DNA from 2 places in the Cytobacillus sp. genome. Region 2 is predicted to be linked to the other one. Evidence: predicted binding sites of a transcription regulator. Region 2 holds the regulator's gene; the other holds the start of a gene.
What was found. The regulator NrdR, encoded in region 2, represses ribonucleotide reductase genes. The targets are predictions, from matches to a motif close to AACACNATATATNGTGTT.
Positions count from the first base shown of each region.

Region 1: ACEQ1T_RS05260 (vitamin B12-dependent ribonucleotide reductase) is a predicted target of NrdR. The motif match lies at 1,759-1,776, and genes of this name have one in related genera.

Region 1 covers NZ_CAXQGS010000038.1:7,304-10,725, reverse strand. Annotated here, with positions in the region: gene ACEQ1T_RS05270 (rhodanese-like domain-containing protein) at 174-557, opposite strand; gene ACEQ1T_RS05265 (biotin/lipoate A/B protein ligase family protein) at 740-1,576, shown strand; gene ACEQ1T_RS05260 (vitamin B12-dependent ribonucleotide reductase) at 1,924-3,422, shown strand, end outside.
Region 2 covers NZ_CAXQGS010000027.1:21,450-24,871, forward strand. Annotated here, with positions in the region: gene speD (adenosylmethionine decarboxylase) at 1-60, shown strand, start outside; gene ACEQ1T_RS03630 (hypothetical protein) at 209-613, shown strand; gene nrdR (transcriptional regulator NrdR) at 930-1,391, shown strand; gene ACEQ1T_RS03640 (replication initiation and membrane attachment family protein) at 1,532-2,968, shown strand; gene dnaI (primosomal protein DnaI) at 2,968-3,422, shown strand, end outside.

The DNA.
Region 1 (3,422 bases), on a different contig from region 2:
GGAATTCGGGAATAATGCACCGATTGCGGGGAAAAGATCCGAAAACAAGGGAAAGAGTATCGGGCTAAAAGAGAAAACAACAGCGGTGGTGAGGAGTGGATTATGATTGAACTTAGCTGAGGGGTCCCCAATCAAGAGACCCCGTTAAGATAACGGGGTCTTTTCAAATATTGCTATTTTTTCGCTTTCACTTTTCCTGTCCATTTTTTAAATCCGCCCTGCAGGTGTGAAAGGTCTTTGTAGCCTTTACGATGCAAAAACTGGGCAGCTCTCGCACTTCTCATGCCGCTTTGGCAATATAAGTAGACTGGCTTGTCCGGACGCAATTCTTTCATGCGCATTTTCATTTGTGAAAGCGGTATATTGCGGGCACCTAAAATATGGCCGTTTTCAAATTCATTTGGTTCACGTACATCGATTAATTGGGCTTTTCTGTAGCCTTCTCTGAACTGGTCTTCCGTAAGCGTTTTAACAATTCGGCGCTGATAAAACCAGGTTATCACGGAATAGGTAATGATTGCACCCAAAATGATAAGAATGAAATAAAGTGTTTCCAATATGTCTTTCTCCTTTCACACATAGGTAAGCCAACTAATATTATATAAGCCTTTCCTAATAGGAGTAAAGGAAATCTGTTAAATTTGTTATGGAAATTCAACTTGCTTTAAATTTCTCTGGAACTTTGGTAGACTATTAACCGCATGTGACTAGTTAAAGAATCTGAAAATGAGGGCTACATATGACTAAAGAAGTTTGGCGATTTATCGATTCAGGAGAGGGGTCACCTTCTTTTAATATGGCTTTGGATGAGGCATTGCTTGACTGGAACAGTGAGGGCAAAATGCCACCTGTAATCCGTTTTTACGGATGGAATCCGGCCACTCTTTCAATCGGTTATTTCCAAAAGGTTGAAAAAGAAATAGATATGGAAGCTGTTAAGCAGCATGGATTGGGATTTGTCCGCAGGCCTACAGGCGGAAGAGGTGTGCTTCATGAACATGAACTCACTTACAGTGTGATCGTTCCTGAAGCCCACCCCGAAATGCCGAATACAGTTACAGAAGCGTACAGAGTCATTTCTGAAGGGATCTTAGAAGGTTTTCACGGACTTGGGATGGAAGCTTATTTCGCAGTCCCAAAGACAGCTGAAGAAAGGGACTCTCTGAAAAATCCAAGATCTGCTGTTTGTTTTGATGCCCCCAGCTGGTATGAACTTGTAGTAGAAGGCCGTAAAGTGGCGGGAAGTGCACAAACAAGGCAAAAAGGGGTAATCCTTCAGCATGGTTCCATCCTACTTGATTTGGATGAAGACAAGCTGTTCAGCCTGTTCAAGTATCCGAATGACAGAGTCAAAGAAAGAATGCAAAGAGCTTTTAAAAATAAAGCTGTTGCCATTAATGAGCTGACAACTGAAAAAATCACCCTGGATCAAGCAAAAACAGCTTTCAAAAAGGGATTTGAAGAAGGCTTGAATATTGAACTTGAACCTTATAAGCTTACAGATGAAGAAATGGCATATGTACAAAAAATCGCAAAAGAGCGATATGAAAGTGATGACTGGAACTATAAGAGATAAAAGCGGCAAAGTCGCTTTTTCTCTTTTTTTAATGAATAATTTTCCAATTGCTGCCCTGTAAAAGTGCAAGCTTCAAAATATGTTAAAATTTATCGTTAATTGTCGGAAATCGGCTATTAACTCTGTTTTTCTTTAAATTTTAGTATATTTTAAGTTTGACAAAATCACATTTAGCTGAACCTGACACAATATGTAGTGGTGTCGAAAATATTTAGGACACTATATATTGATTTTGAGGTTTGAGGTATGGTAACTTTAGGGTACTCTTTTAAAACAGATAGATATACTCTATCTGCCCATATGGTTTACACATTAATTGATAATTGAATTTAGAAGGAGTTGTAACAATGTCTGTTGCTCTAGGACAAAAAATGAAATTGAACATTGATCGTTTAAACAAGGACATCCGTCTTTTTCCTCAGGTTCATCCTGTAACCCCAGATATGAAAATGACCCACAAAGGTGTTTCCCGCTTAGTTATGCTTGACCGCTACACTTTCAAAGACACCGAAAAAGTAACACTCACAAATGGTGACTTCGTTGTTCTCACCATCAAAGAGGATCCTAAATTTCCTGCACGGGGCCTGGGCTTTATCCAGGATATCGATTGGGAAAACAAGACAGCCAAAGTTTTAGTAGAGGAAGATTACAGAGGCGTGCTGGATGATCCGGAAGAATCTAGAACAGGCATTATTACAAAGCCTCTTGATGTAATCGAGAAGCCCCTTGAAATCTTCTATGAGCAAATCGCCAAGCGTAACGCAACAGGTCTGGCATCTGTTGAGAAAACCGAAGAAAAGAAAAAAGAATGGTTTGAAAAATTCTATCAGGAATTGAAAAACTTGAATTTCATTCCGGCTGGCCGCGTATTGTATGGAGCGGGTGCCGACACAGATGTTACGTATTTCAACTGCTACGTAATGCCATTCGTACAGGACTCCCGTGAAGGAATTTCCGAACACCGCAAGCAGGTAATGGAAATCATGAGCCGAGGAGGAGGAGTTGGGACAAATGGCTCAACTCTAAGACCGCGCAACACTTTGGCTAAAGGAGTAAACGGCAAGTCATCTGGTTCCGTATCCTGGCTTGATGATATTGCGAAGCTTACACACCTTGTGGAGCAGGGAGGTTCCCGCAGGGGCGCTCAGATGATTATGCTGGCGGACTGGCATCCGGACATTATCGAATTCATCATTTCGAAAATGCAGAACCCAAGAATTTTACGATTCCTTCTTGAAACTACTAATGATGAAACAATAAAAAAATATGCTAAAGAAAAATTAAAATTCACTCCATTTACCGAACAGGAAATGGCCATGTACCAGGGTATTATTAATTACAAGAGCATTCCCGGCTACGGCGGATTCAGTGATAAAATCATAAAGGATGCTGAAGAAAAACTGGAAACTGGCGGTACTTACAGTGTTCATAATTCTGAATTCCTTACTGGGGCAAATATTTCAGTCTGCCTGACAAAAGAATTTATGGATGCAGTTGAAAATGATGCGGAATATGAGCTTCGCTTCCCAGATGTTGAATCATATGATGCTGACACCATGAAAACCTACAACGAAGAATGGCATAAAGTCGGTGACGTCAGAGAATGGGGAAACCTTGGCTATAAAGTCCGTGTTCACCGCAAAATCAAAGCTAAAGAACTTTGGAATCTGATTAATATCTGTGCAACATACTCAGCAGAGCCAGGTATTTTCTTTATTGATAATGCCAACGACATGACCAATGCACAGGCTTACGGACAAAGGGTTGTAGCAACAAACCCATGCGGCGAACAGCCTCTCGCGCCATATTCTGTCTGCAACCTTGCAGCAGTGAACCTTGCAGAAAT
Region 2 (3,422 bases):
AATATCGAAATTCCTCGCGGTATGGGTCCAGTTCAAGTTAAACAAGCTCAAGTGCTTTAATAACAGAATGATCTTAAGCAATCCAGAGGTGTATTGAATACACCTCTTTTTATTTTGCTTAAATTTGCTTAAATACATTACCTTTAGTATCTCCCGTAAAAAAAAAATAGTACAATAAGGATACATGAAAAATAACGGAGGAAAGAGGATGTCTATTTTCAGGCAGCTTGCCAGCCGCTATAAAAAGCAGTGTGAAACAAATGAAAACCACTCTGATCCAGAGCTCACTACAAGATATTATAGAACCAATACAGCTCAAATGCTGCAGACGATTGAAGAATTATTCAAAGCAGACCAAAATGTAAACATTCTCAGCATTTCCAAAGAACACGGAGAGATTGCAGCAGAAATTAAGAAAGATAAATCTTGTTTTGCCATTGTCACAGTCGTAACTGTCAGGCCTTTCGAAACGGCTGTAGATATCAATATCTCAACTGAGCAATCCTCTCCGGCAGGTGTACACCCAATACTTAAAAGAGAAGTTCTTTCCATTTATGAAAAGGTGAATAAACGGCATGATTTTCTCGGTTCTGCAAGAAACGCAGATAAATAGTTGTACTTGTACTGACAACTCCTTTTTTATAAGATAAGAGTAACAAATAAAATACGGTAATTGGTCTAAAGCCAGCAAAATTACTTATTTATCGCTGTCTAACGGGCAGTAACCCCCCACTTCAAGCCTCAAGGGAATCGAAGGAGGGTAAGCGGGGGAAAACTGCCCGTAAAGGCCCGATAGAAGAACAAAGCCTAAGAACGCCACGTCCTGTGGCAACGTCTTTGTGAACCACTTCCTGTTGGCCTCAACTAACAATCAGCGGGGGACCCCCTGATTGAAGTTTCACTTTATAAAAGAATTCGGAGCTGATTGTATGAGATGCCCTTCATGCCAAAACAATAATACCCGTGTTCTCGATTCCCGTCCTGTTGATGACAGCAGGTCCATTCGGCGCAGAAGGGAATGCGAGAAATGCGGATACCGGTTTACGACTTTTGAAAAAGTGGAAGAAATTCCTTTAATCGTTGTGAAAAAAGAAGGCACCAGAGAGGAATTCAGCCGGGAAAAAATACTGAGAGGCCTTATTAAAGCATGTGAAAAGAGGCCGGTTGCCCTAAAGGATCTGGAGGAAATTACTTTTGATGTGGAAAAAGAGCTCCGCAGCAACGGTGTCTCCGAAATAAAAAGCGATGAAATTGGCGAAATGGTTATGGACAGGCTCGCAAATGTGGATGATGTGGCATATGTTCGTTTCGCATCTGTATACAGGCAATTTAAAGATATTAATGTTTTTATCGATGAACTCAAAGAATTAATCAAAAAAGAACAATCTTAAATCAGGTCAGTTGCTGCTGTCCCTGATTTCTAATGAAATAGTCTAATGGGCTGAAGGATTTCTTTGGCTCTTTTTTTACGGTATATGCTTTTGATATTAATCAGAGTAATAAATATTCTTAATAGAAAAAGGTGAACACCATGGCCCAGCATTGGCAGGAGATGCTCCCCATTGATCGATATACAGTAGCAGCCAGCGGGCTTTTGCATGATTATGACCGAAAAGTGCTGACTCTGTTATATCAGCCGCTCATTGGCTCTGTGTGCTTCAGTTTATATATGACATTATGGGCGGAACTTGAAGAAAACCGGCTATGGGCATCTTCTAATTCACACCATAGTTTAATGAATTTCATGGGCATGGGGCTTAAGGATATATATGAAGCCCGCCTCAAGCTAGAAGGGATAGGACTTTTAAAGGTATACGTAAATAAAGATGAAGAGACAAGGTCATTTATTTATGAACTTCTCCCCCCGCTGACACCTGAACAATTTTTCCTTGATGGCATGCTCAATATTTATCTTTATAAGAAATTGGGCAGAAACCAATTTATGAGGCTGAAACGCTTCTTCTCAGACCAGAAGGTAAAGACAGCCACAGGATATGAGGAAGTTACAAAGGCTTTTCAGGATGTATTTAAATCAGGACACCCTGGTTCTTTTGAGGTTGACGATGAAGTGGTGCAGCTGATGAATGAATCAGAGACAGAAGGGTATATTGGAAGGCAGGAACAGGAAGGCATTCAAATCGGGAATGAAGATTTTAATTTTGAACTGCTTCAGGCAGGGCTGAATGAATCACTAGTACCGAAAAAGGCCATCACAGTTAAAGTAAAGGAATCCATCAGCAATCTTGCCTTTTTGTACGGAATTGACCCTATTCAAATGAAAAATATCGTCATCAGCGCTGTAAATGAAGATGATGAGATAAACATTGATGAGTTGAGAAAATCTGCACGGGACTGGTATCAATTCCAGAACCAGGACCAGCTGCCATCCCTGATTGACAGGGTTCAGCCTGCCATCCATCAGTCTCATAAAAAACAGCCTGAAACACAGGAAGAAGAGTTGATCCGTTATTTGGAAATCACCTCACCAAGGCAGCTGTTAAAAGATATATCAGGAGGGGCAGATCCATCAAAAGGCGACCTGCAGATCATTGAAGATGTCATGTTTCAGCAAAAGCTTTTGCCAGGGGTAATTAATGTGCTGATTCAATATGTTATGCTCAAAACAGATATGAAATTGACCAAAGGCTACGTAGAAAAAATAGCTGGTCACTGGGCTAGAAAGAAAATTAAAACACCCAAGGCAGCTATTGATTTAGCTAAGAAAGAACACCGGCAATACCTGGATTGGGCGGAAGGAAAGAAAACAGCCAGCACAACTGGAAACAAAAAGAAGCCGATCAGGACAGAAATGCTTCCGGACTGGTTTGATGAAAAAAGCAGTGCATCCGCCAAAAAGACAGAGCCTCAGCAGCAAGTAAGCGAAAAGGATCAGTATGAGCTGGAAATGAAAAAAAAGGAGCTTCATGAAAAATTAAAAAAACTGCGTTCACAGGAGGTGACTGATTGATGGAGAAAATTAATGAAACATTAAGGCGCCTTGCGGGCAATGAAGGTTTTCAAAAAAGGTATGAAATGATGAGGAATCAAACGCTTAATCACCCTGAAGTGAAGGCTTTTATCCAAACTCATCGGGATGAATTGACATCTGAGATGGTTGAAAAGAGCCTTAGCAAACTCTTTGAGTATACACAGCAGAGCAAGGAATGCAATAAATGTCCGAGCTTGGAGGGCTGTGTGAATTTTATGCAGGGCTATCATCCGGAACTTGTAATTCAAAGAGGATCGGTCGATTTGAAATATGATAAGTGCCCTCGAAAGGTCATGCACGATGAGAAGCGGAGAAATGAAAAATTAATTCAGAGCTTATATGTACCATCGGATATCCTTCATGCCACTTTTGATTCCATATATGATGATGACGATCGCATTGAGGCTGTTGATAAGGCGGCATCTTTTGTCAT